2 regions of the Streptomyces sp. NBC_00341 genome follow, and region 2 is predicted to be linked to the other one. Evidence: riboswitches for the same ligand, from Rfam matches in the RefSeq annotation. Region 2 holds a riboswitch; the other holds the start of a gene.
What was found. Region 2 has a riboswitch for glycine ahead of gcvP (aminomethyl-transferring glycine dehydrogenase). Riboswitches for the same ligand answer to the same signal wherever they lie in the genome.

Region 1 (15,786 bases), 5.2 Mb from region 2:
AGAGCGCCTTGACGCGGTCGATGGCGATCTGCTCGATCACATCGACGTGCTCACAGCCACCGTAGTAGCGGCGGCCGGGGTAGCCCTCGGCGTACTTGTTGGTCAGGACGGAGCCCTGGGCCTCCATGACCGCGACCGGAGCGAAGTTCTCCGAGGCGATCATTTCGAGGGTGGACTGCTGACGGTGGAGCTCGGCGTCGACAGCGGCGGCGACGTCCGGGTCCAGCTCGTGGAGGGAGGAGTTGAGAAGCGACATCAGGTGGTCCCTTGGGGTCTTTAGTTGCCGGAGAACGCGGTGTACTCGTCGGCGGAGAGCAGATCGGCCGGCTCCTCCGTGACGCGCACCTTGAACAGCCAGCCGCCTTCGAACGGTGCGGAGTTCACCAGCGAGGGGTCCTCCACGACGTCCTGGTTCGCGGCCGTGACCTCGCCGGTCACCGGCGAGTACAGGTCGCTGACCGACTTGGTCGACTCCAGCTCGCCGCAGGTCTCGCCCGCGGTCACCGTGTCACCGACCTCCGGGAGCTGGGCGAAGACGACGTCACCGAGCGCGTTGGCCGCGTGCTCCGTGATGCCGACCGTGGCCACGCCGTCCTCGACGGCCGACAGCCACTCGTGCTCCTTGCTGTACCGCAGCTGCTGGGGGTTGCTCATGACCTGAATTCTCCTGTACGCGGGGGAGTGCTGATGAACGATGGTCTTACGGTGTGAGACGCGACTGCGTCACTTCTGGACGCGGGCGGCCGTTACTTCCGGCGCTTGTAGAACGGCAGCGCCACGACCTCGTACGGCTCGTGGCTGCCCCGGATGTCCACCGCGACGCCCTCGGTGCCGGGCGTGGCGTGCGCGGCGTCGACGTACGCCATGGCGATCGGCTTGCCGAGGGTGGGCGACGGGGCGCCGGAGGTGACCTCGCCGATGACCTGGCCGCCGGCGACGACGGGGAATCCGGCGCGCGGCACCCGGCGGCCCTCCGCGACCAGGCCGACGAGCTTGCGGGGCGGGGCGGTCTCGGCGCGCTCCGCGGCGGACTCCAGGGCCTTGCGGCCGACGAAGTCGCCCTCCTTCTCGAACTTCACGACCCGGCCGAGACCGGCGTCGAACGGAGTGAGGGAGGTGGTCAGCTCGTGCCCGTACAGCGGCATGCCCGCCTCCAGGCGCAGCGTGTCGCGGCAGGACAGCCCGCACGGGATCAGGCCGCGGGAGGCGCCGGCCTCGGTCAGCGCCCGCCACAGCTGCTCGGCGTGGCCGGGGGCGACGAACAGCTCGAAGCCGTCCTCGCCGGTGTAGCCGGTACGGGCGATCAGCGCGGGGACCCCGGCGACCGTGCCGGGCAGCCCGGCGTAGTACTTCAGCCCGTCCAGGTCCGCGTCGGTGACGGCGGCCAGGATGGCGGGGGACTCCGGCCCCTGGACGGCCAGCAGCGCGTACGCGTCGCGGTCGTCGCGCACCTCGGCGTCGAAGCCCCCGGCGCGGGCGGTCAGCGCGTCCAGCACGATCTGCGCGTTGCCCGCGTTGGCGACCACCAGATATTCGGGGGCCTCGGTCTCTTCCAGCCGGTACACGATCAGGTCGTCCAGGATGCCGCCGTCCTCGGCGCAGATCATCGTGTAGCGGGCCCGGCCCACCGAGACGGTGCCGATGTTGCCGACCAGTGCGAAGTTCAGCAGGTCCACGGCGGCCGGACCGGTGACGGTGATCTCGCCCATGTGGGAGAGGTCGAAGAGGCCGGCCTTCGTACGCACGGCGATGTGCTCGTCGCGCTCACTGGCGTACCGCAGGGGCATGTCCCAGCCCGCGAAGTCGGTCATGGTCGCGCCGAGCGAACGGTGCAGGGCATCGAGGGCGGTGAGACGGGGGGCGGTGCTCATGGATATGGCTCCCAGGGCATGACGACGAGGACGATCCCTCCCCATCTGTCATCGGAACCTGAGAGGTTCGCCGAGAGGCCCCTGAGGGGTTCGGCTTGCACCTTGGGTGGAGCCGCGGGGCGACTCGCTTTTCAGATCTGCCTCATCCACGCGGTACGGGGCCTGAGAGATTCAAGGGAGGATCTTGCTCCTTCGGCGCCCGGCCGGTGGCCGGAACTCTCCCGCGCGGATTCAAGCGGCCTTTATGCAGTTGGCCGGGTCATCATCGCACGCATCTGCGGTCAGTGGGGCGCCGGTACCCCACCGGATCCGGCGGGTCGCGCGCTTGTGCCGCATTACCTTTTCTTTACACTTCTTGGCAGGTGTGGGTCGGCCGACAGGGGGATGGCGATGACGTTGCAGCGGTACGCGACGACCGCGGGGGCCGCGCACGGCGCACTGCCCGCACAGCCGGGCGCGCCGGCCCGGGAGGCGTGCGGCCCGCGCGGACCCGTCGTCCGGGACCTGCGCGACCGGGCCGGGCACAGCCCGCGCGCCCTGCACTTCGTGGCCGGCGATGTGGTGGTGGTCTCCGGACTGCCGGGCAGCGGCAAATCGACCCTGATCGGGCGGACCGTGTCCGCCCACGTCATCGACTCCCAGGACACCAGGGACCGCTGGGCCGCCCTGCTGCCGCGTTCAGTCCCCTACGCCCTCTACCGCCCGCTCGTCCGCGTCGCCCACTACTGGGGGCTGTGGCGGGTGCTGCGCTCCGGCGTCTCCGTCGTCGTCCACGACTGCGGTACCCAGTCCTGGGTGCGCGGCTGGCTGGCGCGCGACGCCCGGCGGCGCGGCCGCGTCCTGCACCTCGTCCTGCTCGACGTCAGCCCGCAGACGGCGCGGGCCGGGCAGGTCGAGCGGGGGCGCGGCGTCTCCGGATACGCGTTCGCCCGGCACCGCAGGGCGCTGCGGAGGCTGCTGCGGGACACCGAGACGGGACTGCTGCCGCTCGGCTGCGTATCGGCGGTCCTGCTGGACCGCGAGGCGGCGGCGCTGCTGACCCGGATCACCTTCGCGGACGAAAGGCCCTAACCTCTTGCTGCACGAGACGGGGGCGAGAAAGGTAACGCAGTGGACACTCCGGCGCACGACCCCATCCACCCGCAGGGCGGATGGCCGGCCAATGAGCTAGAAGAAGTGCTGGGCGCCTCGCTCGGCAGCCCGGAGGCGGGCGGCCGGCTCGTGGAGGTGCTCGGGCGCAGCCACCTCTGGGTGCCCCTGCCCAACGGCGGCGGGCCGGACTCCACCGACCTGGACCTGCCCACGCTGGAGATCGACGGCGGGGTGTACGTCCCCGTGTTCAGCTCCGAGCAGCAGTTCCTCAGCTGTGTCGGCACCCATATGTCCTTCACCGTGGCGCCCGCCGTCGAGTTCGCCCGGGGACTGCCCCCGCAGCTCGGCCTGGCGGTGAATCCGGGCGGCGCCGTCGGCATGCCGCTCCCGCCGCCCGCCGTGGCCGAACTCTGCCGGGCCGGACGCAGTGTGCTCGACGGACCGGCCAGCGGTGGCCGGGTCCGGCTCTACGAGCCGGACTGGAAGGAGGAGCCCGTCGACTTCCTCGCCGCCGCCGCCGACGAGTTCGCCCGGAGCGGTGTCGTGCTCAGCGCCCGCAGGACCCTCGCCAGCATCGAGGGCGGCGACCCCGTCCTCTTCGTCGGCGTCGAGTTCTCGACCTGGGACGGCGCGGGGCGCAACGCCCCCATGGACGCGCTGGGCCTGGCGCTCGGCCGCGTCGAGCCGCCGTGGCCGGTCAACCTGGTCCTGCTCGACGTGGCGCAGGACCCGGTCGCCGACTGGATGCGTGCGCGGATCCGGCCGTTCTTCCAGCGCCCCGCCGAGTAGCGCGGCCCGGCCGCACCGGGGGGTGACGGCGGCGGACCATGGCGTCAAGTCGGTGTCATGACCGGCGCCTAAGCTGGTTTGATGGCTGGTGCCTCGGCACCGCGCCGCACCCGTGTGCCCCGGGAGCGGCAGGCCGACACAGTGGATCGAAGAGGGGCGGGACCAGGGTGAGTGCGTCAGGCACCGCGGCGGCCGGGCGGGTCGAGAACATGCTGCGCCAAGTGACGCCCGGTCGCTACGACGCGTACGAGGCTCTGCTCCAGGCCCTGGCGGCCGACCGGATCTGGATGCTGCTCTGGCACGGCCGGTCCGGTTCGCCCGACGCCCAGTACGGCAACATGGAGGTCGAGGGCCTCGGCTACGCCCCCTGTGTCACCTCCGCCCAGGAGCTGGCCGCCAGCGGCTGGCACCGGGCCCACGAGGTGGTGGGCGGCCGCGACATCGCCCGCGCGCTGTTCCCCGACCGCTGGGGCATCTGGCTCAATCCGCACGCCCCGGGCGGCGGCGTGGGCATCCCCTGGCTCGACCTCCGCCGGATCGCCACCGGCCTCGACCGGATGCCCGCCGGTCCGCTGCGGATCAGCGACCCCGCCCTAGAGACCCCGCAGTTCTACGCCCAGCTGACGCAGAACGCCCACCACACCCCGGCGGTCCGCTCGCTGCGCCGCGCCTGGGTGCAGCCCGCGCTCGGGGCGCCGTATCTCGCCATCGGACTCGATCTGTACGACACGGGCCAGCCTTCCGTCGACGCGGTGCGCGCGATGATGCAGCAGTCGATCGGCGCGGTCCCGGAGGGGCTGCCGGTCTCCACCGTCGCCATGTCCGACGAGTACGACCCCGTCGCGATGTGGCTGCGGGCCAACTCCCGTCCGTTCTACGACCGCGAGTCGCACGCCCCGGCCGGCCGCAGTGGCGTCGTCGCTCCCGGTTACGGCTACCCGCAGGCACCCGGACCGGCTCCGCACACCTACTAGTGCGCCCGCCGGAGCGGACAAAGGTATCTCCGGCGGACAAGGTGACCCTCCCGGTCACCCAAATCGCCACGCAATAACGCCTGTTGGGCGGCATGTCCGTTCTGGTGGATTAGCGGGCGAGTGGTCCGCTCACTCGATCCACCTGTCCGGATAACGGAAGCTCACTGACCGCATCACGTTTGAGCAAACATTCCCCGTCAGGTCTGGCGGGTGATCGCAACTGCGTTGAAGACTCCCGGCTAGTGGGGATCGTCGGCCCTTTGTACGAGGTTGCCCCGGCGGACATTCCGCAGACGCATTTCCGCACCCAGTACCGCACCGAGCACCGCATCGAGTTTCCGCACAGAGTTCCGCACCGTTTTCGCACCGAGACGCCAGAAGCCGCGTGAACACGCGCGGCCCACAAGCGCCAGGCCGTTACCGCGGCGAGCAAGGGCCGGCCACCGCCGGCGGGAGGGGTCAAAGGCACTGTGACCGCACCGATCGAGACCACCGGATCGGCTGCCGAGGCTCAGCCGGAGGCAGTACTCACGGGAGTCAAGCAGAGCCAGATCGAAGGCCGTTCGCTCGGGCAGATCGCCTGGTCGCGCTTCAAGCGCGACAAGGTGGCCGTCGCCGGCGGCATCGTTGTCATCCTGCTGGTCCTGCTCGCCGTCCTCTCCAAGCCGATCCAGGCCGTCTTCGGTCTGGACCCCAACGAGTTCCACCAGGACCTCATCGACCCCGCGCTGCTGGCGCCCAAGGGCGACTGGGGCGGCATCAGCTGGAGCCATCCGCTCGGCGTCGAACCGCAGTACGGGCGCGACATCCTGTCCCGGATCATCGAGGGCTCCTGGGTCTCCCTCGTCGTCGCCGTCGGCGCCACCCTGCTCTCCGTGGTGATCGGCGTCTTCTTCGGCGTGGTCTCCGGGTTCTACGGCGGCTGGGTCGACACGGTCATCAGCCGCATGATGGACACCTTCCTGGCCTTCCCGCTGCTGCTGTTCGCGATCTCCATCTCGGCGGCGCTGCAGGACGGTGCGTTCGGTCTTGAAGGGCTGCCGCTGCGGCTCGCGGTACTGATCTTCGTGATCGGCTTCTTCAGCTGGCCGTACATGGGCCGTATCGTCCGGGCCCAGACGATGAGCCTGCGCAACCGCGAATTCGTCGAGGCGGCCCGCTCGTTGGGGGCCCGCGGCCCCTTCATCCTCTTCCGGGAGCTGCTGCCGAACCTGGTGGCGCCCATCCTGGTCTACTCCACGCTGCTGATCCCTTCGAACATCCTCTTCGAGGCGGGTCTCAGCTACCTCGGGGTCGGTATCGCCCCGCCGCAGGCCTCCTGGGGCGGGATGCTCACGAACGCGATCGACTTCTACCAGAACGACCCGATGTACATGATCGTGCCAGGCGTGGCCATCTTCATCACGGTCCTGGCGTTCAACCTGCTGGGAGACGGGCTGCGTGATGCCCTCGACCCCCGTAGCAAATAGGTCCCAAGGGCGCTCGTCACAATGACGTGCGACATGCCATGGCAACCATCGATTGAGGGGAATTTCCTCAGGTGAAGACCAGTAAAACGACAGCGGTGGTTGCCACGGCTGTGGTCCTGATGCTGGGCGCGTCCGCGTGCAGCGGCTCCGACGACGACAACGGCGGCGGCGGGGGCGGCAAGGGCTCCGGCGCCACCGACGCCGCGCTGACGTCGGTCGTCAACAAGTCGGACAAGAAGGGCGGGACCGTCAAGATCGAGCTCTCCGACGAGCCCGACTCCCTCGACCCCGGCAACACGTATTACGGCTGGGTGCAGAACCTCTCCCGCCTGTACGGCCGCACCCTGACATCGTTCAAGCCGGCTGCGGGCAAGGACGGCCTGGAGGTCGTCCCGGACCTCGCGGAGGGCCTCGGCAAGGCGAGCGCGGACGCCAAGACCTGGACGTACACGCTGAAGAAGGGTCTCAAGTTCGAGGACGGGACCCCGATCACCTCGAAGGACGTCAAGTACGCCGTCGAGCGCTCCAACTTCGCGCCGGAGGCCCTGTCCAACGGCCCGACGTACTTCAAGGCGCACCTCGCGGGCGGCGACAAGTACAAGGGCCCGTACAAGGACAAGAGCGCGGGCGGCATCTCCTCCATCGAGACGCCGGACGACACCACGATCGTCTTCAAGCTGAAGGACCCCTTCGCGGACTTCGACTACCTGGCGACCTTCTCGCAGACGGCCCCCGTGCCGGCGTCGAAGGACAAGGGTGCCGACTACGTGAAGCACATCGTGTCCTCGGGCCCGTACAAGTTCGAGTCGTACGACGAGGGCCGCGGCGCGACCCTCGTGCGCAACTCCAACTGGGACCCGAAGACCGACCCGAACCGTCCGGCCCTGCCGGACAAGGTGACGATCCGCTTCAAGGTGAAGCAGGAGACGGTCGACAACAACCTGATCTCCGACAACATCACCGTTGACGGCGGCGGCACCGGTGTCGCTCCGGCCACCCAGCCGGACGTGATCACCAAGCCCGACCTGAAGAAGCAGACGGACAACTCGTACGCGGGCGCCACCTCGTACATCGGTCTGAACGTCAACGTGGCCCCGTTCGACAACATCCACTGCCGCAAGGCCGTCCAGTGGGGCCTCGACAAGGCGTCGGTCCAGATTGCCCAGGGTGGCGACCCCAAGGGTGACGTCGCGACGACCCTGCTGCCGCCGACCGTCAACGGCTACAGCAAGTTCGACCTGTACGAGTCCGCCGGCCACAAGGGCGACGAGGCCAAGGCCAAGGACGAGCTGAAGCAGTGCGGCAAGCCGAAGGGCTTCGACACCAAGATCTCGGCCCGCTCCGACCGCCCCGCCGAGATGTCCATGGTCACCGCGGTGCAGGCCTCGCTCAAGAAGATCGGCATCAACGCCGAGATCAAGAGCTTCCCGGCCGGTAAGTACTTCTCGAACTTCGCGGGCAACCCGAGCTACGTGCACGCGAACAAGCTCGGCATGATCATGAGCGCCTGGGGTGCCGACTGGCCGACCGGCTTCGGCTTCCTGGACCAGATCATCAACGGCTCGGCCATCAAGCCGTCCGGTGGCAACAACGTCCAGGAACTGAACGACCCGAAGATCAACAAGCTGCTCAACGAGGGCATCGCCAACACCGACACCGCCGCCCGTGAGAAGGCGTGGGGCGACGTCGACAAGGCCGTGGCCGAAGGCGCGACCGCCGTGCCGCTGATCTACCGCAAGAACCTGCTGCTCCGGCCGAAGTCCGCGACCAACGTCACGGTCACCCAGGCCTACCTCGGCATGTACGACTACGTGCTGATGGGTTCCGCCAAGTAGGTACGGCCCCGCTCCCCGGGCCGCGCGCACACGGCGCGGCCCGGGGAGCGGCCCCCCGGGCCCCCAGAAATGTCCTGAAAGGCAGGTGAAGGCACGGTGTCCGACCGCACGGGTCACCCCCGGCAGACAGATACCGGCGCCGGATAGCTGTGGCTGCGTACATCATCCGACGCGTCTTCGGCGCGGTACTGCTGCTGTTGATCGTCAGCGCAGTCACCTTCGCGATCTTCTTCCTCGTCCCCCGGCTCGCCGGGCAGACGATGGACCAACTGGCGGCCCAGTACGTGGGCAAGGACGCCAATCCGCAGTCCATCCTCGCGGTCAAACAGAACCTCGGCCTCGACCAGCCGCTGTACGAGCAGTTCTGGCACTTCATCAAGCAGATCTTCGTCGGCGCGGACTACACGTTCGGCCCCGAGGTCTCGCACTGCGGTGCCCCCTGCTTCGGCTTCTCCTTCAAGAACCACGTCGAGGTCTGGCCCGAGCTGACCGCACGTATCCCGGTCACCTTCTCGCTGGCCATCGGTGCCGCGGTGATCTGGCTGATCAGCGGTGTGGCGATCGGTGTCGTCTCCGCGCTCAAGCGGGGTTCGCTCCTCGACCGCTTCTTCATGGCCGTCGCCCTCGCCGGTGTCTCGCTGCCGATCTTCTTCACCGGCATGCTCGCGCTCGGCGTGTTCACCGTGCAGTGGCCCGTCTGGGAGAACATCACCTACGTCCCGTTCACGGACAATCCGCTGGAATGGGCCTGGAACCTGCTGATCCCATGGTGCTCGCTGGCCTTCCTCTACTCCGCGCTCTACGCCCGCATCACCAGAGCCGGGATGCTGGAGACCATGGGTGAGGACTACATCCGTACGGCCCGCGCCAAGGGTCTGAAGGAGAACGTGATCATCGGGAAGCACGGTCTGCGGGCCGCGCTCACCCCGATCGTCACCATCTTCGGCATGGACTTCGGCCTGCTGGTCGGCGGCGCGGTCATCACCGAGCAGGTGTTCTCGTTCCAGGGCCTCGGCTTCTACGCCATCGACGGGGTCCGGGGCAACGACCTGCCCATCGTGATGGGCGTGACGCTCATCGCGGCCTTCTTCATCGTCGTCTGCAATCTGCTGGTGGACCTGGTGTACGCCGCCATCGACCCCAGGGTGAGGTACTCGTGACCGAGGTTTCCAAGTCACAGACAGCGGCGGCCGGCAAGCCCGCCGCCGCGCGGGCCGCCGACGAGGCCTTCCTCTCCGTACGGGACCTGCGCATCCACTTCAAGACGGACGACGGCCTGGTCAAGTCGGTCGACGGCGTCAGCTTCGACGTGAAGCCCGGACAGACCCTCGGCATCGTGGGCGAGTCCGGCTCGGGCAAGTCCGTCACCTCGCTCGGCGTGATGGGCCTGCACCGCACGGCCCCCAACGCCCGTATCTCCGGCGAGGTCTGGCTGGACGGCGAGGAGCTGATCGGCGCGTCCGACGACCGGGTGCGCGCCCTGCGCGGCCGCAAGATGGCCATGATCTTCCAGGATCCGCTCTCCGCGATGCACCCGTACTTCACGGTCGGCGGGCAGATCGTCGAGGCGTACCGGGTCCACAACAAGGTCAGCAAGAAGATCGCGCGCACCCGCGCCATCGAGATGCTCGACCGGGTCGGCATCCCCGAGCCGCACAAGCGGGTCGACTCCCACCCGCACGAGTTCTCCGGCGGTATGCGCCAGCGCGCCATGATCGCGATGGCCCTGGTCAACAACCCGGAACTGCTCATCGCGGACGAGCCGACCACCGCCCTGGACGTCACCGTCCAGGCGCAGATCCTGGACCTGATCCGGGACCTGCAGAAGGAGTTCGGCTCCGCCGTCATCATGATCACCCATGACCTCGGGGTGGTCGCGGAGATGGCCGACGAGCTCCTGGTGATGTACGGCGGCCGGTGCATCGAGCGCGGTTCGGCGGAGAAGGTCTTCTACGAGCCCCAGCACCCGTACACCTGGGGTCTGCTCACCTCGATGCCGCGCATCGACCGTGAGGAGACCGACCGGCTGATCCCCGTCAAGGGCCAGCCGCCGTCGCTGATCAACGTCCCGGACGGCTGTGCGTTCAACCCGCGCTGCCCGTACGCGGACATCCCCAAGGACGACGTCACCCGCACGACGCGCCCCGAGCTGGAGCAGGTCGGTGACGGACACTTCGCCGCCTGCCACATGGCACCGGAGGAGCGGTCCCGGATCTGGACCGAACAGATTGCGCCGAAGCTGTGAGCGATCCGAGTGATGTGAGCGACGTGAGTGACGTGAGCGAGAAGAAGAATTCCCCGGTGCTGGAGAAGGACGTGACGATCCCCGAGCAGGCCACCGACTCGCGCGAGCCGTTGCTCAGGGTCGAGGGCCTGGTCAAGCACTTCCCGATCCGCAAGGGACTGCTCGGCCGGCAGGTCGCCGCGGTCAAGGCCGTCGACGGCATCGGCTTCGAGGTGTTCCCGGGGGAGACCCTGGGCGTCGTGGGCGAGTCCGGCTGCGGCAAGTCGACGATGGGCCGGCTGATCACCCGGCTGATCGAACCGACCGGCGGCAAGGTCGAGTTCGAGGGCCGCGACATCACGCACCTGTCCATGGGCAAGATGCGGCCGATGCGGCGCGACGTCCAGATGATCTTCCAGGACCCGTACTCCTCGCTGAACCCGCGGCACACGATCGGCACGATCGTCAGCGCGCCGTTCAAGCTGCAGGGCGTCGAGCCCGAGGGCGGTCTCAAGAAGCACGTGCAGGAGCTCTTGTCGCTGGTCGGGCTCAGCCCCGAGCACTACAACCGCTACCCGCACGAGTTCTCCGGCGGGCAGCGCCAGCGCATCGGCATCGCCCGCGCGCTCGCCCTGCGCCCGAAGCTCGTCGTCGCCGACGAACCGGTCTCCGCGCTGGACGTGTCGATCCAGGCGCAGGTGGTCAACCTGCTCGACGACCTCCAGGACGAGCTGGGCCTCACGTACGTGATCATCGCGCACGACCTGTCGGTCATCCGCCATGTCTCGGACCGGATCGCGGTCATGTACCTGGGCAAGATCGTCGAGCTGGCGGACCGCAAGTCGCTGTACTCGGCACCGATGCACCCGTACACCAAGGCCCTGATGTCCGCGGTGCCGGTGCCGGACCCCCGTCGGCGCGGGGTGAAGAGCGAGCGCATCCTGCTCAAGGGCGATGTGCCCTCACCGATCTCGCCGCCCAGCGGCTGCCGGTTCCACACCCGGTGCTGGAAGGCGACGGAGATCTGCAAGACGCAGGAACCGCCGCTGATCGCGCTCAAGACCGGCCACCAGGTCGCCTGCCACCACCCGGAGAACGCCCCGGACCAGGCGCCCGGAGAGCAGCCTGCCGTGGCCCGGGAAACGGTCGAACTGATCACGCCGGCCAAGCCGGACAGCTCCGCGGAGAAGCCGTCCAAGACCCTCACCGAACCCACCGAGGGGGACGCCGCAACACCCTCGGAGACGGCGGAGGACAGCCCCAAGGAGTAGGACCGGCACAATTGCCCGGTGCTCAACGAACTGTTCACGCCCACCGTCCAGCATGCGCTCGACATCGTCGGGATCTTCGTCTTCGCGATCTCCGGCGCTCTGCTCGCCGTACGCAAGAACTTCGATGTCTTCGGCATCGCGGTACTCGCTGAGGTCACCGCGCTGGGCGGGGGGCTGTTCCGTGACATGATCATCGGCGCGGTGCCGCCGGCCGCCTTCACGGACCTCGGGTACTTCACCACCCCGCTGCTCGCCGCCGGTCTGGTCTTCTTCCTGCATCCGCACGTCGAACGGATCCAGGTCGGCATCAACGTCTTCGACGCGGCCGGGCTCGGCCTCTTCTGCGTCACCGGGACGGTCAAGGCGTACGACTACGGCCTCGGCCTGACCGCCTCGGCGGCGCTCGGGCTGGCCACCGCGGTCGGCGGCGGTGTGCTGCGGGACGTGCTCGCCAACGAGGTTCCCTCGCTGCTGCGCTGGGACCGCGACCTGTACGCGGTGCCCGCGATCGTGGGGGCCGCGATGATCGTGCTCTGCATCCGCTTCGACGCGCTCAACGCCTTCACCAGCGGGGCCGCGGTGATCACGGCGTTCGTGCTGCGGCTGCTGGCGCTGCGCTACCACTGGCGGGCCCCGCGCGCCTACAACCGCCGCTCGGCCACGGCCGATGAGGGATAGCGCGGGGTGTCCGGCGTCTCACCATCCGGAAAAAGCTACCGCTCAGTAATACAATCGGTGTACCGTGCGTTTCATGGCACAGGCAGCAACGCAGGCGGCAGAGGCCGCGCAGGCGACCATCGGCGACAGCGAGTTCGACCGGGACACCGCCGTCACCCTCCGCGAGGAAGGCGTCTACGACGCCGAGCTCTCCGCCGGCTGGACGATCATCCGCGCCGTCAACGGCGGCTACCTGCTCGCGCTGCTCGGCCGCGCCCTCGGCGAGGCCCTCCCGCACCCGGACCCCCTCTCGGTCTCCGCGCACTACCTCACCGCGTCCGTCCCCGGGCCCGCGGTGATCCGCACCCAGGTCGTCCGGACCGGCCGCACCCTCTCCACCGGCGAGGCCTCCCTCTTCCAGTACGCGGACGACGGCACCGAGGTCGAACGCATCCGGGTCCTCGCCACCTACTGCGACCTGGACGCCCTGAGCGACGAGATCCGCACCACGGCGAAGGCGCCCGCCATCCCGCCCCGCGAACACTGCCTGGGCCCGAGCGACGGACCGGCCCCGATCCCCGGCAGCTCGGCCATCACCGAGCGGCTCGACATCAAGCTGGACCCGGCGACGATCGGCTGGGCCGTGGGGCAGCCGTCCGGCAAGGGCGAGATGCGAGGCTGGTTCGGGCTCGCGGACGGCCGCGACGCCGACCCGCTCTCGCTGCTGCTCACCGTCGACGCGCTGCCGCCGACCTCGTTCGAGCTGGGGCTCAAGGGCTGGACCCCGACCATCGAACTCACCACCCACATCCGCTGCCGCCCGGCCCCCGGCCCGCTCCGCGTCTCCATCACCACCCGCAACCTCGCGGGTGGCTTCCTGGAGGAGGACGCCGAGGTGTGGGACAGCGCCGACCGGCTGGTCGCCCAGTCCCGCCAGCTCGCCAAGGCCCCGCGCGGCTGACCCGGACGCCAAGGCGCCCGCACCGCCCGCCGCGCGCACGGCACGCGGCGGGCGTCATGGCGCTGTACGGGGATCAGGGGTTCAGGGACGTCCGCAGGAAGCCGGTGAGCGCGGCGGTCAGTTCGGCCGGTGCGTCCTCCTGCACCAGATGCCCGGCGCCCTCGATGATCCGCAGCTCGGAGCCGGGCACGAGGGCGGCCAGTTCATGGCCGCGTTCGAGCGGGATCCAGGTGTCCTGTGCGCCCCAGCAGATCAGCACCGGCAGCTCGATCCCGCCGTAGCGGTGCTGGATCTCGTCGGTGAACCGCTGGTCGTTCTGGCTGATCTGCCGGTAGAAGGCGGGCTGTCCGGCCTCGGTGCACCAGGGCTCGACCAGCCGGTCCAGGACCGCCGGACGCAGCCCGGTGTGACTGGCCGAACTCACGTACTCGCGCACCAGGGCCCGGTGCAGCGCGGGCGGCAACTGCCCGAAGACCTCCGGGTGTCCGCCGAGCAGCCGGTAGGCGGGCGAGCCCCAGGGCGCCAGCGCCACCGGGTCCACCAGCGCCAGGCGGCGGTAGTGGGCGCCGTGCAGCAGATGGGCGCGCAGGGCGACGCAGCCGCCGAAGTCATGGGCGGCCACGGCGGGTTCGGCCAGCTCCCAGTGGCCCAGGAGTTCCGTGAGCACCCGGGCCTGTGAGCCGAGCGAGACGTCCTGGCCCTCGAACTGTGCGGAGGCGCCGTATCCGGGCAGGTCCCAGACGAAGACCCGGTGGTCCTGGGCCAGCGCGCGGGCCACCCCGCGCCAGACGTACGAGGAGAAGGGCGTCCCGTGCACCAGGACGACGGGCGGCGCCCCGGCCCGGCCCAGGGCGGCCCAGCGGACCTCCCCGGCGGAGCTGTGGAACGTGCGGTCCAGGATCCATGGGTCGTCGCTCATGTGCGCCAGCCTAGGGTCCGTCGTTCGGACCGGGCCGGGTCAGGGTGCGTCGTCCAGCCAGTGCAGCCGGCCGAGGGTGACCAGCCGTAGCCGGCGCCTGGCCACCTCGGCCACCGCCCGTCCGCCGTCCGGGCCCGCGTCCAGCAGCGCGGAGGCGGTGATCACCATGTGGTCGACGTAGAGGCCGCCCAGCATCAGTAGATCCTCCTCGCTCCAGCCCCGCGACTCCGGCTCCCCGGCGAGCGCCGCCGCCACCTCCTCGGTGAACAGCCGGAGCTGGGCTGCGATGGCCTCGCGGACCGGGCCGACCCCGCCGTGCTGCTCGCGGGCGATGAACCTGAAGTGGGCGGGCTGCTCGCGGACATGGCGCGCTATCAGTTCGACGCTGCGGTCGAGCCGGACCTCGCTGTCGCCGGTCTCGGCCAGGATCGCGCCGATCATTCCGTGCAGGCTGCCCAGCGTCTGCTCGACGAGAGCGACACCGAGCGCGGCGATGTCGTCGAAGTGCCGGTAGAAGGCCGTCGGTGTGACACCGCCCGCGCGGGTCACCTCGCGCAGCCCCAGGCTGCTCAGGCTCTGCTCCTCCAGCAGCCCGAGGGCGGCGTCCAGCAGTGCCTGACGCGTCTTGAGCTTCTTGGCCTGGCGGATACCGGCGGTGTGACTCATGCCATTCAGTAAACAACTGTTCTCCGGGGCGGGGAAGAGGTGCGCGGGTCTAGACTGACAAGTCAGTGAACACTCGTGCTCTCAACCGTGGAAAGGCCGGCCATGATCGTCCTCGTCGTCGCCCTGCTCCTGCTGGGGATCGTGCTGGGAGCGGTGGCCCACATACCGCTGCCGCTGACTCTCGTCCTCGGCGCCCTCATCGGCTGTTGGCTGCTGGTCTTCGCCGTGCGCGAGCGCCTCGGCGCGCAGCGCCGGTCCCGGTGACGGACACCGCCGCCGCCCCGCCCCGCCGCATCCACCCCGAAGGAGTCCGCACCATGACGCTCACCACACTCGGCCGCCGCTCCGGAACGGCGGACGGCACCGATCCTGGCGCCCCCGCTCCCGCCCCTGCTCCCGCTCCCGCCGCGACGTCCGCCGGCCCGACCTCCGACGCCCCGGTCCGGTCCACGCGGTCCAGCCGGTCCAGCCGGTCCAGCCGGGACGCCGACGCCCTCGCGGTCGCCTCTTTCGTCCTCGGGCTCGTCGGACTGCTGGTGATGAACATCCTGCTGGGCCCGGCGGCCATCGTGATGGCGGTCATCGCCCTGGCCCGGTCCACCGCTCGCAGGGGCCGCGCCCTGCTGGGGCTCGCGCTCGGCGTCGCCGACCTGGTGGTCCTGGCCTTCCTCGTCACCGGGAACGGCGCTGTCGGCTGGAGTTTCAGCGGCTGACACAGGGCGATTCCGGTGCGGGGGGCATCGAAATAGCGGTGCGCGGGCGGCGATTCCGCGGTGCGCGGGCGGCGAGGTGCCATGCGCCCGCCCGGCGCCCCGCCGCAGGCTCGTAGAATCGAGCCCACCATGGCTTACCTCGACCACGCCGCGACCACCCCGATGCTTCCGGAAGCGATCGCGGCGATGACCGCCCAGCTCGCTGCCACCGGCAACGCGTCCTCCCTGCACGCCGCCGGGCGCCGGGCCCGCCGTACCGTCGAGGAGTCCAGAGAGACCCTCGCCGACGCCCTCGGCGCACGCCCCAGCGAGGTGGTGTTCACCTCCGGCGGCACCGAAGCGGAC
Region 2 (15,786 bases):
ATCACGATCGTGGACGAAGCGGGTCAGGTCGAGCGGTTCCTGGAGAAGCCCACCTGGGGCCAGGTCTTCTCGGACACCGTCAACACGGGTATCTACGTGATGGAGCCCGAGGTCTTCGACTACGTCGAGGCCGATGTCTCCGTGGACTGGTCCGGAGACGTCTTCCCGCAGCTCATGAAGGAAGGCAAGCCGATCTACGGCTATGTCGCCGAGGGCTACTGGGAGGACGTGGGAACGCACGAGAGCTACGTCAAGGCCCAGGCCGACGTTCTTGAGCGCAAGGTCGACGTGGAGATCGACGGTTTCGAGATCTCGCCCGGTGTATGGGTGGCCGAAGGCGCGGAGGTACATCCCGACGCGGTACTCCGGGGCCCTCTGTACATCGGTGACTACGCCAAGGTCGAGGCCGGGGTCGAGATCCGTGAACACACGGTCATCGGGTCGAACGTCGTCGTGAAGAGCGGGGCGTTCCTGCACAAGGCCGTGGTGCACGACAACGTGTACATCGGTGATCACAGCAATCTGCGCGGCTGTGTCATCGGCAAGAACACCGACATCATGCGTGCCGCCCGGATCGAGGACGGCGCCGTCATCGGCGACGAATGCCTCGTCGGCGAGGAATCGATCATTCAGGGCAACGTCCGCGTCTACCCCTTCAAGACCATTGAGGCAGGCGCATTCGTCAACACCTCGGTGATCTGGGAGTCGCGCGGACAGGCTCATCTGTTCGGAGCGCGCGGTGTCTCCGGAATCCTGAACGTCGAGATCACACCGGAACTGGCCGTCAGGCTGGCCGGAGCGTACGCCACGACGCTGAAGAAGGGTTCGACGGTCACCACCGCGCGTGACCACTCCCGAGGGGCCCGAGCGCTGAAGCGCGCGGTGATCTCGGCCCTTCAGGCCAGTGCCATCGATGTCCGCGACCTGGAGAACGTACCGCTGCCCGTGGCGCGTCAGCAGACCGCACGCGGCAGCGCTGGCGGCATCATGATCCGGACGTCGCCGGGTGTCCCCGACTCCGTCGACATCATGTTCTTCGACGCGAGCGGTGCGGACCTCTCCCAGGCGCAGCAGCGAAAGCTGGACCGCGTCTACGCCCGGCAGGAGTACCGCCGCGCCTTCCCCGGCGAGATCGGCGATCTGCACTTCCCGTCCAGTGTCTTCGACTCGTACACCGGATCCCTGCTGCGGAACGTGGACACCGCCGGAATCGCCGATGCCGGGCTCAAGGTCGTCGTCGACGCCTCCAACGGCAGCGCGGGGCTTGTTCTGCCCAGCCTGCTGGGACGGCTCGGTGTGGACGCGCTGACCATCAATCCGGGGCTGGACGAGTCGCGTCCCACCGAGTCCGCCGAGACCCGGCGGTCCGGACTGGTACGGCTCGGGGAGATCGTCTCCTCGGCCAGGGCGGCCTTCGGCGTCCGGTTCGACCCGGTCGGTGAACGGCTCTCCCTGGTCGACGAGCGGGGCCGGATCATCGAGGACGACCGGGCCCTGCTCGTCATGCTCGACCTAGTCGCCGCCGAGCGACGCAGCGGGCGGGTGGCGCTGCCGGTGACCACCACCCGGATCGCCGAGCAGGTGGCCGCGTACCACGGCACCCAGGTCGAGTGGACGACGACATCACCGGACGACCTGACCAGGGTCGGACGCGAGGAAGGCACCATCTTCGGTGGAGACGGCCGGGGCGGCTTCATCGTTCCGGAATTCAGCAGTGTCTTCGACGGCTCGGCCGCATTCGTGCGGCTGATCGGGCTGGTCGCCAGGACGCAGCTCACGCTCAGCCAGATCGACGCACGTATCCCGCGCGCCCATGTGCTGCGCCGTGATCTGGCGACTCCGTGGGCCGTGAAGGGGCTGGTGATGCGCCGGGTCGTCGAGGCCGCCGGAGACCGTGACGTCGACACGACGGACGGCGTCCGGGTCGTCGAGGCCGACGGCCGCTGGGTAATGGTGCTCCCGGACCGGGCGGAAGCGGTCACCCACCTGTGGGCGGAAGGGCCGGACGACGCATCGGCGCAGGCCCTGCTGGACGAGTGGTCGACGATCGTCGAGAGCTCGGGCGACTGAGACATCCGGCGCCTCCCGCTACACCGGTGGGGCCATTCGGCGGTAGCTGCTGCGACGTGCGACGATGTGCGGCATGTCGCAGCAGCCCCCCGATCGGAGTACGGCCTCGCCGCCCGCGCGCCCCGACGCATCCATGTCGCTGCTGACCAATGTGATGGACCACAGCCTGGACGACGGATACGCCGAGGCATCGGCCCGTCGCAAGGCCGACGGCCGGGCCGGCCTGCCCCGCACGCTCAAGGCGAAGCTGGGCTTCGCGGCGTGCCTGGCGCTGGCCGCGCTCGTTGTCACTCTGGGCGCCGCACAGGCACGGGTCTCGGCGCCGGTCCTCGCCAAGGAACGCGAAGAGCTGATCGACCGGATCGATGCGGAGACCGACGCGGCCGACACCCTTGAGGACCAGGTCGAGAAGGTCCGCGACGACGTCGGCCGACGCCAGCGCAAAGCTCTGGAAAAACACGGCGGCGACCAGGCGGAACTGGTAGCGCTGCTCTCCGGCGCGACCGCCGTGCACGGGCCCGGCGTGAAGCTGGTCGTCGACGACGCGAAGGACACCGACCAGGGCGGCGGCGGGCCGCGTGAGACCAGTGGCTTCTCCGACACCGGACGGGTCCGGGACCGGGATATGCAGCGGGTCGTCAACGGGCTGTGGCAGTCCGGCGCCGAAGCGATCGCCATCAACGGGCAGCGTCTGACCGCCCTGTCGGCGATCCGGGCCGCGGGCGACGCCATACTGGTCGACAACAAACCGCTCGTGCCGCCGTACTCGGTGCTCGCGGTGGGGGACGGGAAGAAGCTCGGTGCCGCCTTCCGCGACAGCGCCGACGGCCAGTACCTGCAAGCGCTGAAGGACACCTTCGACATCAGGACGAGCATCTCCGTCCAGGAGAAGGTGAACCTCCCGGCCGCCCCGAGCATGATCGTACGGACAGCAGAGCCTTATAAGGCCGCAGACACCGGCAGTGGTGCGGCAGACACAGGGAAGGGCACATCGTGATCGCCGTACTGGGCCTCGTCGTGGGAGTCGTGGTCGGACTGTTGGTCCGGCCCGAAGTGCCGGCGGTGGTCGAGCCCTACCTCCCGATCGCCGTCGTGGCCGCCCTCGATGCCGTCTTCGGCGGCCTCCGGGCGATGCTCGACGGAATCTTCGTCGACAAGGTCTTCGTGGTCTCGTTCCTCTCGAACGTGGTCGTGGCCGCCCTTATCGTCTTCCTGGGCGACAAGCTGGGCGTCGGTGCCCAGCTCTCCACCGGTGTGGTGGTCGTCCTGGGTATCCGGATCTTCTCCAACGCCGCCGCCATCCGCCGGCACGTCTTCCGGGCCTGAGGCCGATGAGCAACGACGAGGAATTCACCGGCGACCGGGAACAGCCCGGCGAGCGGCCCGTGGACGCGCCCAAGGAGCTCACCGGACGCCAGCGACTGCTCGCCGGCATCTGGCCGCCGCGGGTGACCCGCGCCCAACTCATCGTCGCGGTACTGCTGTTCGTGCTCGGTCTCGGGCTCGCGATTCAGGTGCGGTCCAACAGCGACAACAGCGCCCTGCGTGGCGCGCGTCAGGAGGACCTGGTCCGCATCCTCGACGAGGTGGACGACCGTTCGCAGCGGCTGGAGGACGAGAAGCAGCGCCTGGACGACCAGCGCACGGAGCTGGAGAACAGCTCCGACCAGGCGGAGGAGGCCCGTAAGCAGACGGTCGAGAAGGAGCGTCAACTCGGCATCCTCGCGGGCACGGTGGCGGCGCACGGCCCGGGAATCACCCTCACCATCAACGACCCGGGTGACGCGGTCGAGGCGGACAAGCTGCTCGACGCGCTTCAGGAGCTCCGGGCTGCCGGCGCCGAGGCCATCGAGGTCAACGGTGTGCGGGTGGTGGCCAATACGTACTTCTCCGGTGACGGCGGCGCCATCAAGGTCGACGGGCGGAAGATCTCGGCTCCGTACGTCTTCAAGGTCATCGGCAAGCCGCAGGATCTGGAACCGGCGCTGAACATCCCGGGAGGCGTGGTGCAGACGTTGGAGAAGGAGCAGGCCACCGTGCACGTGTCGCAGGCCGAGGACATTGTCGTGAACGCCTTGCGACCGGCGGAGCGGCCTGACTACGCTCGGTCGTCGGCCCAGTGAAACCGGGACGCGTGGGCGTCGGGGGACACGGGCAGAAGGTTGCGGGGGGTCGGCGCATCGTATTCGTGGTGCGTGGTGGAAACTGTCGAGTAGATACGGACGTTGTGAAGATGTCCGGGTCGGCAGGTGTGTTCATTCAGGGTTCGTCCTGCCCCACGGGCGGGTCTGTTTCGGTCAAGGGGAATCGCCCGTGAAGTTGTTTGGAAAGTTGTTCGGCAAGAGCGCACGCGATGAGGCTGCCCGCCATCGCGCGCCGCGTAATGGTCAAGCCGACGAGCAGGGCTCGGAGCGCCCGCTCTTCCGCGATCAGGTGGGAGGCCCGGGGGGTGACAATTCGGGCGCGTCGTCTGTTGACCCCGCCGGTCCCGGCCGCATAGGTTTCGGAGAACCGTCAACCTCAAGTACGGGTGGAGGGTTCACCCCGAGGCAGGAGGGTTCGTCCATGCCGGTCTGTACGAGGTGCGGTCACCGCAATGCCGAAGCCAGCCGTTTCTGCTCCAACTGCGGCGCGCCGCTGAGGGGCGGGGTTCCCGAGCGGGCCTCGGAGACGACGTCGACCATCTCCATCTCCGGCCTCGAGGCCTACGAGGCGGAGGCGACCGGTCAGACGTCGGCGCCGTCGCTCTCGCCCGAGGCCCAGGCCGCTGTGGACGCCCTGCCGCTCGGCTCGGCGCTCCTGGTGGTGCGCCGCGGTCCGAATTCGGGCAGCCGCTTCCTGCTGGACGGTGATCTGACCACGGCCGGCCGCCACCCGCAGAGCGATATCTTCCTCGACGACGTGACGGTCTCGCGCCGCCACGTGGAGTTCCGCCGGAGTCCCGACGGCAGCTTCACGGTCGAGGACGTGGGCAGCCTCAACGGCACGTACGTCAATCGTGAGCGCATCGACTCCGTCGCGCTGTCCAACGGTGACGAAGTGCAGATCGGTAAGTACCGGCTGGTCTTCTACGCGAGCCAGCGGGCCATCTGACCCGCCCCTGACTCCGTCGGGGGGACCCCGAGGAAGGTCCATGCTGAGAACACCGACGGGCGGTGCCGGAAACGGCACCGCCACCGCCGACGACCGCCCGATGAGCATCGGCACGGTGCTCCTGCAGCTGCGGGACGAGTTTCCCGAAGTCACCATCTCCAAGATCCGGTTCCTGGAGGCGGAGGGGCTCGTCGAGCCGCAGCGGACGCCCTCGGGCTATCGCAAGTTCCGCCCCGACGATGTCGAGCGGCTCGCCCAGGTGCTGCGGATGCAGCGGGACCACTACCTTCCGCTCAAGGTCATCCGCGAGCACCTGGACGCAGTCGCCCGGGGCGAGCGAGCACCCCTGCCGGCCCCGGACGGTGAGCGGGACTTCACCGACGGCAGCTGGACCGGCGGGACGGGCCGGGCCACCGCCGCCCGCATCGGCCGGGCCGAGCTGCTCGCTGCCGCGGAGGTCACCGAGAGCGACCTTGACGCGTGGGAGTCGTACGGTCTGGTCGTGCCGTCGGCCGACGGCGGATACGACGCCGAGACGGTCACCGTCGCCAGGCTCGTGGCGGATCTGGGCCGGTTCGGTCTGGAACCGCGGCATCTGCGCGCCATGCGGGCGGCCGCGGACCGGGAGGCCGGGCTGATCGAGCAGGTGGTCGCACCCCTGCGCCGGCACCGGAATCCGCAGACCAGAGCCCATGCCGAGGCCACCGCGAAGGAGCTGGCGGAGCTCTCTGTGCGGCTGCATTCGGCCCTGGTACAGACCGCGCTCCAGATCAGACTCCACTGATCCGCGTGGGCCCCGACTACCCAAACCGGCCAAGCACGTCCTAGGGTTGCTGTGTGAACGAGCTCGACGTTGTGGGTGTCCGGGTGGAAATGCCCTCCAACCAGCCGATCGTGCTCCTGCGTGAAGTGGGAGGCGACCGGTACCTCCCTATTTGGATCGGTCCTGGCGAGGCGACCGCGATCGCCTTCGCCCAGCAGGGCATGGCTCCGGCGAGGCCGCTGACCCATGACCTCTTCAAGGATGTGCTCGAGGCCGTGGGCCAGGAGCTCACCGAGGTCCGGATCACGGACCTCAGGGAAGGGGTCTTCTACGCGGAGCTGGTCTTCGCGAGCGGAGTCGAGGTGAGTGCGCGGCCGTCCGACGCCATAGCGCTCGCCTTGCGTACCGGAACGCCGATCTACGGCAGTGACGGGGTGCTCGATGACGCGGGAATCGCGATTCCCGACGAGCAGGAGGACGAGGTGGAGAAGTTCCGCGAATTCCTCGACCAGATCTCGCCGGAGGACTTCGGCACGAACAGTCAGTGACGTCCCCGTTGGGGCGCCGTCAGCGCATCCGACAAGCCTTTCCCGGTCGAGGGTCACGGGAAACCACCCTCAGGGTGATTATCACTCGGCGTGCCGAGTGTGGCGATCGTTGACGCACCCCGGGTGACTGCCTACCTTCGAGTGGGCAGGTCAAGGACGGAGGTCGGCGTGGGAAGCAGCGGCGACGGTGCGGCAGTGGGTGGGCCGTATCCGCAGCAGGGGAGTTCAGCCGACCAGACCATCAGGCAGCCGGCTGCGCCGGCTGCGGTGGCGGGGGGCGGCGTGGCATCGGCCAAGGACATCGGCTATCGCGGGCCGACAGCATGCGCGGCGGCGGGGATCACTTATCGACAGCTCGACTACTGGGCCCGTACGGGCCTGGTCGAGCCGAGCGTCCGGCCGGCCTACGGGTCGGGCACACAACGGCTCTACAGCTTCAGGGACGTCGTCCTGCTGAAGATCGTGAAGCGCTTCCTCGACACCGGGGTGGCCCTCCAGAACATCCGCACCACGGTCCAGCACCTGCGGGCCCGTGGGTTCCAGGACCTGGAGCGCATGACGCTGATGAGCGACGGAGCGACGGTCTACGAGTGCTCCTCGCCCGCCGAGGTCGTAGAGCTGCTCCAGGGGGGTCAGGGCGTCTTCGGTATCGCCGTGGGGGTGGTCTGGCGGGACGTGGACGTCGCGCTGTCACAGCTGCACGGGGAGCGGGTGGACACCGGCGAGACGCTGATCGGGAACAACCCCGCCGATGAGCTCGCCCGACGGCGCAACCGGGCCGGCTGACCCGGTGAGCCCCGGCCGGGCGCGGGACACCCCGGCCCGGCGGGCGGTCGCCGTCCGGCGATTGTCAGTGCCATGGGGCAGCATCGGTTGATGTGAGAGCCGCGCCGACCATCCTGCATCTGGACATGGATGCCTTCTACGCCTCTGCCGAGCAGGCGTCGAAGCCGAGTCTGCGCGGCAAACCGGTCGTGGTGGGCGGGCTGGGACCGCGCGGGGTCGTCGCCACCGCCTCGTACGAGGCCCGGCGTTTCGGGGTCCACTCGGCCATGCCGATGGCGCAGGCCAGACGGCTGGCGCCGAACGCCGCCTATCTGGTGCCGCGCTTCGCGCTGTACCGGACGGTGAGCGACCAGGTCATGGAGCTGCTGGGCCGGCTGTCGCCGCTGGTGGAGCCACTGAGCCTGGACGAGGCCTTCGTCGACCTGGAGGCGGGCGGCACCGCGGACGGCGCGGCTTCCGCGCTGGCCATCGGCGAGCAGCTGCGCGGGGCGATCGAGGCGGTCACCGGACTCAGTGGATCCGTCGGCCTGGCAGGCTCCAAGATGCTGGCCAAGATCGCCTCGGAGGAGGCGAAGCCCGACGGGATCATGCTGATAGAGCCGGGTACCGAGCGGGAGATGCTCGCGCCCATGCCGGTGCGCACCCTGCCCGGCGTCGGGCCGGCCACCGCGGACCATCTGCGGCGCGCCGGGATGACCACGGTGAACGACCTGGCAGAGGCGGGCGAGGCGGAGCTCGTACGGCTGCTGGGCAAGGCACACGGCAGCTCGCTGCACCGGATGGCCTCCGGCCACGACGACCGGCCGGTCGTGGCCGAGCGCGACGCGAAATCGGTCTCGGTCGAGGACACCTTCGACATGGACCTGCACGACCGGGTCCGGGTCAGGAGCGAGGTCGAGCGGCTCGCCGACCGATGTGTCCAGCGGCTGCGCGCGGCGGAGCGCTCGGGCAGGACCGTGGTGCTGAAGGTGCGCCGTTACGACTTCTCGACCCTGACCCGCTCCGAGACGCTGCGCGGGCCCACCGACGACCCCACGGTGGTCCGGGAGGCCGCGGCGCGGCTCCTGGAGTCCGTGGACACCACCGGGGGAGTGCGGCTGCTGGGAGTGGGCGTCACCGGGCTGGCCGACTACACCCAGGAGGACCTGTTCGCGCAGGCGGCCGACGAGCGCGCCGCGGCCGGGCTCGCCGCAGACCTTGCCGCCGCCGGGCAGGCCGGAGGTGCGGAGACCGGCGGGGACGCGGGAACGGACGAGGGCCGGCCGGAGCCGGGGGAGCCGGAACAGGAGAGCGCCGAGCAGCTCGCGGCCCGCCGCTGGCCGGCCGGACACGACGTGCGGCACGACGCCCACGGCCACGGCTGGGTGCAGGGCAGCGGGGTCGGCCGGGTCACGGTGCGCTTCGAGGAGCCGGAATCGGCGCCCGGCCGGGTGCGTACGTTCCGCATCGACGATCCGGCACTCCGGCCCGCCGATCCGCTGCCGCTCGTGCGGGACCCGGCCGACTACTCGTCCTGGCCGGCCAGCCTGCCGAAGTCCCGGTCAGGGGCGGTCTCCTCTGGCGGGGAGTCCAGACCGTAGTGCCGGTAGAGCTGGAGCTCCTGTTCCGGCGAGAGGTGCCGGCCGACCCCGAAGTCGGGTGCGTCCCTGATCAGGGTGCGGTCGAAGGGGACGCGAAGCACGTCCTTGACGAACTCGCTGGGCTCCAGCGGGACGAAGGCGTCCCGGCTGAACAGTCCGGTGCGCACCGCCGCCCACTCCGGCACACCGGTCGCGTCGTCGAGGTACACCTCGTCCACGGTTCCGATCTTGGTGCCCTCGCGGTCGAAGGCCTTGCGGCCGATCAGGCTGCGCGGATCGATGTCGGTCTGCACGGTCCCTCCCACTGGTCGCGGGTACTCCACAGGAACCACAGAAGTGCAGATCCGTGGGGTTGGCCACTCGAAAACTGCGCCGGGTACCCCGCTGGTAGGCTGGGGGCGGCTGCTTACCCCGTGCGGGAGAGTCCTCCGGAGCGAATCCGGAGGCGCCGAAGGAGCAAATCCTCCCCGGAATCTCTCAGGCCCCCGTACCGCACGGACGAGGTCACTCTGGAAAGCAGGGCGGGTTCCGCACGGCATGTGTGCCGAGTGGGTCCCTCCCTCACCGACGGTGAAAGCCGGTGCGCGCAGTGGCACCGGTGAAGCTCTCAGGTTGAGATGACAGAGGGGGAGGCCGTTCGGGCACCCCGCGCCGCGGTGCCCCTCGCAGGTCGTGACAGACCAGGAGGCCTCCACCATGACCCCCCGTCGCACTTCGCTCTCCCAGCTCGAACAGGGAATCCCGTTCGAGCAGCGTCATATCGGTCCCGACGCCGCGGCGCAGGCGAAGATGCTCGCCCAGGTCGGTTACGGCTCGCTCGACGAGCTGACCGCGGCCGCGGTGCCCGATGTCATCCGGAGCACCGAGGCGCTGCGGCTTCCGACGGCCCGCACCGAGGCCGAGGTGCTGGCCGAACTGCGGGCGCTCGCCGACCGCAACCAGGTGCTGGCCCCGATGATCGGGCTCGGCTACTACGGCACGTTCACCCCGCCGGTGATCCTGCGCAACGTGATGGAGAACCCCGCCTGGTACACGGCCTACACGCCGTACCAGCCGGAGATCTCCCAGGGCCGCCTCGAGGCCCTCCTGAACTTCCAGACGATGGTCGCGGATCTGACCGGGCTGCCCACCTCCGGTGCCTCGCTGCTCGACGAGGGCACCGCCGCCGCCGAGGCGATGGCGCTGGCCCGGCGCGTAGGCAAGGTGAAGAACGGCGTCTTCCTGGTCGACGCCGACGCCCTCCCGCAGACCGTCGCCGTGATCCGGACCCGCGCGGAACCGACCGGTGTCGAGGTCGTCGTCGCGGACCTGGCCGACGGCATCCCGGCGGAGATCGCCGAGCGCGGCGTCTTCGGCGTACTGCTGCAGTACCCGGGCGCCTCCGGTGCCGTGCGCGATCTGCGGCCCGTCATCGAGCGGTCCCACGAGCTGGGCGCGATCGTCACCGTCGCCGCCGACCTGCTGGCGCTCACCCTGCTCACCTCGCCCGGCGAACTGGGCGCGGACATCGCGGTGGGCACCACGCAGCGCTTCGGCGTGCCGATGGGCTTCGGCGGACCGCACGCCGGCTTCATGGCCGTGCGCGAGAAGTTCGCCCGTAGCCTGCCGGGCCGCCTCGTGGGCGTCTCCGTGGACGCCGACGGCAACAAGGCGTACCGGCTGGCCCTGCAGACCCGCGAGCAGCACATCCGCCGTGAGAAGGCCACCAGCAACATCTGCACCGCCCAGGTGCTCCTCGCCGTGATGGCCGGCATGTACGCCGTCTACCACGGCCCCGACGGGCTGCGGACGATCGCGCGGCGCACCCACCGTTACGCGGCGATCCTCGCGCAGGGCCTGCGGGCCGGCGGCGTCGAGGTCGTCACCGGCTCGCACTTTGACACGCTCACCGTCCGGGTGCCCGGCCGGGCCGCGGAGGTCGTGGCCGACGCCCGTGAGCGCGGCGTGAACCTGCGGCTCGTCGACGGCGATCTCGTCTCGCTCGCCTGTGACGAGACGACCACGCGTACGGAGATCGCGTCCGTCTGGGCGTCCTTCGGTGTCAGCGGTGACATCGAGGCGCTGGACGCCACGGCCGCCGACGCGCTGCCCGAGCAGCTGCTGCGCTCCGACGACGTGCTGACCCACCCGGTCTTCCACCAGCACCGCTCCGAGACCGCGATGCTGCGCTACCTCCGCAAGCTCGCCGACCGCGACTACGCGCTGGACCGCGGCATGATCCCGCTCGGCTCCTGCACCATGAAGCTGAACGCGACCGCAGAGATGGAGTCGATCACCTGGCCCGAGTTCGGCGCGCTGCACCCCTTCGCGCCGGCCGAGCAGGCCCAGGGCTTCCTGACGCTCATCCGTGAGCTGGAGGAGCGGCTGGCCGAGGTCACCGGTTACGACGCGGTGTCCATCCAGCCGAACGCCGGCTCGCAGGGCGAGTTCGCCGGGCTGCTGGCCGTCCGGGCGTACCACCGTGCCAACGGTGACGAGGGGCGGACCGTCTGCCTGATCCCGTCCTCCGCGCACGGCACCAACGCGGCCAGCGCGGTGATGGCCGGTATGCGGGTCGTCGTGGTGAAGACCGCCGACGACGGCGAGGTCGACATCCAGGACCTCCGCGCCAAGATCGAGCAGCACCGCGACGAGCTGGCCGTGCTCATGATCACCTACCCGTCGACGCACGGTGTCTTCGAGGAGCACGTCGCGGACATCTGCGCCGAGGTGCACGACGCGGGCGGTCAGGTGTACGTGGACGGCGCCAACCTCAACGCGCTGGTCGGCCTCGCCAAGCCGGGCCACTTCGGCGGCGACGTCTCGCACCTGAACCTGCACAAGACCTTCTGCATCCCGCACGGCGGCGGCGGCCCCGGCGTCGGCCCGGTCGGTGTGCGCGCGCACCTGGCGCCGTACCTGCCGAACCACCCGCTGCAGCCCGCCGCCGGTCCGGAGACCGGGGTCGGCCCGATCTCGGCCGCTCCGTGGGGCTCCGCGGGCATCCTGCCGATCTCGTGGGCGTACGTACGCCTGATGGGCGGGGAGGGTCTGAAGCGTGCGACGCAGGTCGCCGTACTCGCTGCGAACTACATCGCCAAGCGGCTGGAGCCGCACTACCCGATCCTCTACAACGGCCCGGCCGGGCTCGTCGCGCACGAGTGCATCGTGGATCTGCGGCCGATCTCCAAGGCGACCGGTGTCAGCATCGACGACGTGGCCAAGCGGCTCATCGACTACGGCTTCCACTCACCGACCATGTCGTTCCCGGTCGCGGGCACGCTGATGATCGAACCGACCGAGAGCGAGGACCTCGCGGAGGTGGACCGCTTCTGCGACACGATGATCGCCATTCGCGGCGAGATCGAGAAGGTCGCCTCCGGCGAGTGGAGCGCGGACGACAACCCGCTGGCCAATGCCCCGCACACGGCGGCCGCGCTGGGCGGGGACTGGGCGCACGGCTACAGCCGTGAGGTGGCGGTCTTCCCGGCCGGGGTCACCGCCGCGGACAAGTACTGGCCGCCGGTGCGCCGGATCGACGGTGCGTTCGGTGACCGCAACCTCGTCTGCTCCTGCCCGCCGCTGGACGAGTACGACAACTGACGGGACCGACGTCATGGACGTCGCCGTATGACGCGCGACTGCGTCGGGGCCGGTTCGGAGATCTCTCCGGGCCGGCCCCTCCCCGTATCTGCCGCGGTCAGGCGGCCTTCACCACCCGGCCCGTTCCCAGCGGCCGGTGGGGCGCGATGATCTGCCCGTCCGGGAGCAGCTCACCGGTGTCCTCGAAGAGCAGGACGCCGTTGCACAGCAGGCTCCAGCCCTGTTCCGGATGGTGCGCCACCGGGCGGGCTGCTTCCCGGTCGGCTGAGTCGGCTGTGGGGCAGGGTGGCTGGTGCTGACACATGGCTGGGTTCTTTCGCTGCGTTGAGTTGAGTGTCCTGCGGCTTGAAGTGGTGTTCATGGCCGCCCCCCGTATCGATCGGTCCGGTCCCAGTGTTGCCCCACGGGCGTCAATCCGCAGGGATTTCGCGGCAGCGCTGCTTCTCCTCTCATGACGCATCACCCGCCCGGACGGTTCAACGCAACTGCCCTGTCACTTCGGGTGGTTCGGGGTGGCCGGATGGGGCTAGTCCGGATGGGGCGCGGATGCGCCCCCGCGCGCTGTGCCCCGCCACCGGAATCGGAGGCGGGGCACAGTGAAGTGGGGGGCGGCCGGAGGTCAGGCCGGGGAGCCGAGCAGGGGGCCGGGGCCGGGCGTGATGCGGGTGGTGATCACGGGAAGCAGATCGGCGACCTGGTGCGGACGGTGTGCCGCGATGCCCGGAGGGGCGGGAGCCAGTGGAACCAGCAGATCGGCCGGGGCGGGGGACCCGGTGGACGCGTCGGCCTCGGTGTCCTCGTGCAGCCACAGCGCCAGCATGTAGAGCTCGGGAATGGACAGCAGCCTCGGCTGGTAGTGCGTGCTCGCCGCCTCCGCCTGGCGCAGGGCGAGTTCGGTCGAGGCGATGTAGGGGCCCTCGAAGAAGTGCGAGAAGGTCCAGCCGTCGGGAGTGAGCATGGTGTCCGCCGCGGCGACCGCCCGCTCCGCGCCGCAGATCTGGAAGCGCCAGGCGGCGAGCCGGGTGGTGGGTGTGAGTCCGCCCGGTCCACCGCGGTCCAGCACGTGTACGGGGAGGGGGTGTTCGGGGCTCAGGGGGCCCTGGGCCGACCGCAGGGCAGGTGTTCGGGCCTCGCGGACCGCGGTGGGTGAACCGAGCGCCGCGAGGACGCTTCTCAGCGCGGGCGCGGGAGCCGGAGGAACATGCAGGGGCATAGTGGGTCGCCTCTCACTTCGGAGACACGGTGGAGCGTGGGCGGGTGCAGACGGCGCTGTCGGCGTGCGGGGCCAGAGGAGGCCGGTGACTGAGCCGGTGCGTCAACTCTCTGCCTCGTCCGCGGAGTTTATACGACACGTGTTCACGCGGTGATTCCACTAGCCGTCACTACTATTGCCGGCAAGACGGTATCCAGACTTTATTATGCGGAGATTATGCTGATTCGGTGTGACCGGCGCAGCTGCCGCCTCGGGTTTTTCCTCCGACGCGGTAGGCTGAAACGCGTCGGCGCATTCTTCGCGCCCGAACGGCGGAAACCGCTCACTGCGTCATGCCGAGTGAATGTGCCCCCGGCCGCGGTCATCAGATTAGCGGGTGTGCACCGTCCGCGGGGCGTTATGGATCACTCCGTCTGGGCATTATCGATCGTGACGCGAGCGGCCTGGGCCGCGGGCCGCCCACTCACGGAGGGACACGTCGATGGGGGAGAAGGTCGTGGCGGGCGCCTTTGACCTGTCCGATCGGCAGAGGTACCGACGGAAGCTCCACCAGTGCCTGGAGGGGCTGGAGAGGCTGCTGGAGGAGCGGAGATTCGACCGGCCGCGCAACCTCATGGGCATGGAGATCGAGCTGAACCTGGCGGGTTCCGACGGCATGCCGAAGATGTTGAATGGACAGGTCCTGGAACGCATCGCGAGCCGGGATTTCCAGACGGAACTCGGGATGTTCAATCTGGAAGTGAACATTGTTCCCCATCGCCTGGACGGCCGCGTTCTCGATCAGCTGGCCGAAGAGCTGCGGATCGGCCTCGGATATGCCGACCGGAAGGCCGGTGAGGTCGATGCCGGGATCATGATGATCGGAATCCTGCCCACCGTCGGCAGTGCGGACATGGTCCGCGGGAACCTCTCCGAAGTGGACCGCTACGCGCTGCTGAACGACCAAATGGTGGCGGCGCGCGGCGAGGATTTCTCCCTCGATATCGAAGGTGTGGAGCACCTGGTCTGCACCTCCGGCTCGATCGCGCCGGAGGCGGCCTGCACCTCGGTCCAGCTCCATCTGCAGGTGACCCCGGAACGGTTCTCCGACGTCTGGAACGCCGCCCAGGCCGTTGCCGCGGTCCAGGTGGCCCTGGGCGCCAATTCGCCCTTCCTGTTCGGCCGGGAGCTGTGGCGGGAGTCGCGTCCGCCGCTCTTCCAGCAGGCCACGGACACCAGGCCGCCCGAACTGCAGAACCAGGGGGTGCGTCCCAGGACCTGGTTCGGGGAGCGGTGGACGGGTTCGGCGTACGAGCTCTTCGAGGAGAACGTGCGCTACTTCCCCCCGCTCCTGCCCATCTGCGACGAGGAGGAGCCGCTGCGGGTCCTCGACGAGGGCGGGGTGCCCCGGCTCCAGGAACTCGTGCTGCACAACGGCACGGTCTACCGCTGGAACCGGCCGGTGTACGGGCTGTCGGACGGCGTTCCCCACCTCCGGGTGGAGAACCGGGTGCTGCCCGCCGGACCGACCGTCGCGGACGTGATCGCCAACGCCGCGCTCTACTACGGGCTCGTGCGGGCCCTGGCGGAGGAGTCCCGCCCGGTGTGGACGAGGATGCCGTTCGCCGCGGCGGCCGAGAACTTCGACACCGCCTGCCGCCGGGGCATCGACGCCGAGCTGCTCTGGCCCCGGCCCGGCCGCACCGGCGGGCTGACCCGGGTACCGGTGACCAAGCTCGTACGGGACGAACTGCTGCCGCTGGCGGCCGCCGGCCTCGACGCGTGGAACATCGAAGCCGCCGACCGCGACCACTACCTCGGCATCATCGAGGAGCGCTGCAAGCGGCGGACCAACGGGGCGTCCTGGCAGGCGGACACCTATCACCGGGCGCGCGAGGCCGGACTGGGGCGGGACGCCGCTCTCGCCGCCATGACCCGCCGGTACGCCGAACTGATGCAGGCCGGGGAGCCCGTGCACAGCTGGCCGGTGGGCATCGCGGGAACCTGAGCGGGTGGGTCCGGACCCGGGCGGGTCCGGACCCGGGCGGGTCAGACCGTCCGGGTCCGGGGCCGGACCCAGACTGGGACGGCTCCGTCCCGGGACGGCTCCGACCGCTCGCGTCCGGCACGGCTCGGCGGCTACTCCCGGGCGGCGCGGCCGCTCTGCCCGGC

Region 1: it holds a riboswitch for glycine, as region 2 does, so the genes downstream of both, gcvT (glycine cleavage system aminomethyltransferase GcvT) here and gcvP (aminomethyl-transferring glycine dehydrogenase) in region 2, are expected to answer to the same signal.

Annotation. Positions count from the first base shown of each region.
Region 1 covers NZ_CP108002.1:6,356,050-6,371,835, forward strand. Annotated here, with positions in the region: gene glyA (serine hydroxymethyltransferase) at 1-256, opposite strand, end outside; gene gcvH (glycine cleavage system protein GcvH) at 277-654, opposite strand; gene gcvT (glycine cleavage system aminomethyltransferase GcvT) at 747-1,871, opposite strand; glycine riboswitch at 2,013-2,105, opposite strand; gene OG892_RS28745 (AAA family ATPase) at 2,262-2,942, shown strand; gene OG892_RS28750 (enhanced serine sensitivity protein SseB) at 2,982-3,752, shown strand; gene OG892_RS28755 (enhanced serine sensitivity protein SseB C-terminal domain-containing protein) at 3,920-4,726, shown strand; gene OG892_RS28760 (ABC transporter permease) at 5,197-6,195, shown strand; gene OG892_RS28765 (ABC transporter substrate-binding protein) at 6,315-8,030, shown strand; gene OG892_RS28770 (ABC transporter permease) at 8,180-9,190, shown strand; gene OG892_RS28775 (ABC transporter ATP-binding protein) at 9,187-10,275, shown strand; gene OG892_RS28780 (ABC transporter ATP-binding protein) at 10,335-11,525, shown strand; gene OG892_RS28785 (trimeric intracellular cation channel family protein) at 11,544-12,203, shown strand; gene OG892_RS28790 (thioesterase family protein) at 12,277-13,143, shown strand; gene OG892_RS28795 (alpha/beta fold hydrolase) at 13,217-14,062, opposite strand; gene OG892_RS28800 (TetR family transcriptional regulator) at 14,102-14,728, opposite strand; gene OG892_RS28805 (hypothetical protein) at 14,831-14,992, shown strand; gene OG892_RS28810 (DUF4190 domain-containing protein) at 15,046-15,441, shown strand; gene OG892_RS28815 (cysteine desulfurase family protein) at 15,571-15,786, shown strand, end outside.
Region 2 covers NZ_CP108002.1:1,182,924-1,198,709, reverse strand. Annotated here, with positions in the region: gene OG892_RS05240 (mannose-1-phosphate guanyltransferase) at 1-2,070, shown strand, start outside; gene OG892_RS05235 (DUF881 domain-containing protein) at 2,144-3,067, shown strand; gene OG892_RS05230 (small basic family protein) at 3,064-3,396, shown strand; gene OG892_RS05225 (DUF881 domain-containing protein) at 3,402-4,193, shown strand; gene OG892_RS05220 (FHA domain-containing protein) at 4,255-5,163, shown strand; gene OG892_RS05215 (MerR family transcriptional regulator) at 5,204-5,947, shown strand; gene OG892_RS05210 (bifunctional nuclease family protein) at 6,001-6,474, shown strand; gene OG892_RS05205 (MerR family transcriptional regulator) at 6,643-7,260, shown strand; gene OG892_RS05200 (DNA polymerase IV) at 7,353-8,840, shown strand; gene OG892_RS05195 (PRC-barrel domain-containing protein) at 8,765-9,133, opposite strand; glycine riboswitch at 9,247-9,343, shown strand; gene gcvP (aminomethyl-transferring glycine dehydrogenase) at 9,537-12,422, shown strand; gene OG892_RS05185 (DUF5999 family protein) at 12,520-12,726, opposite strand; gene OG892_RS05180 (hypothetical protein) at 13,042-13,635, opposite strand; gene OG892_RS05175 (glutamate-cysteine ligase family protein) at 14,117-15,622, shown strand; gene OG892_RS05170 (substrate-binding and VWA domain-containing protein) at 15,754-15,786, opposite strand, start outside.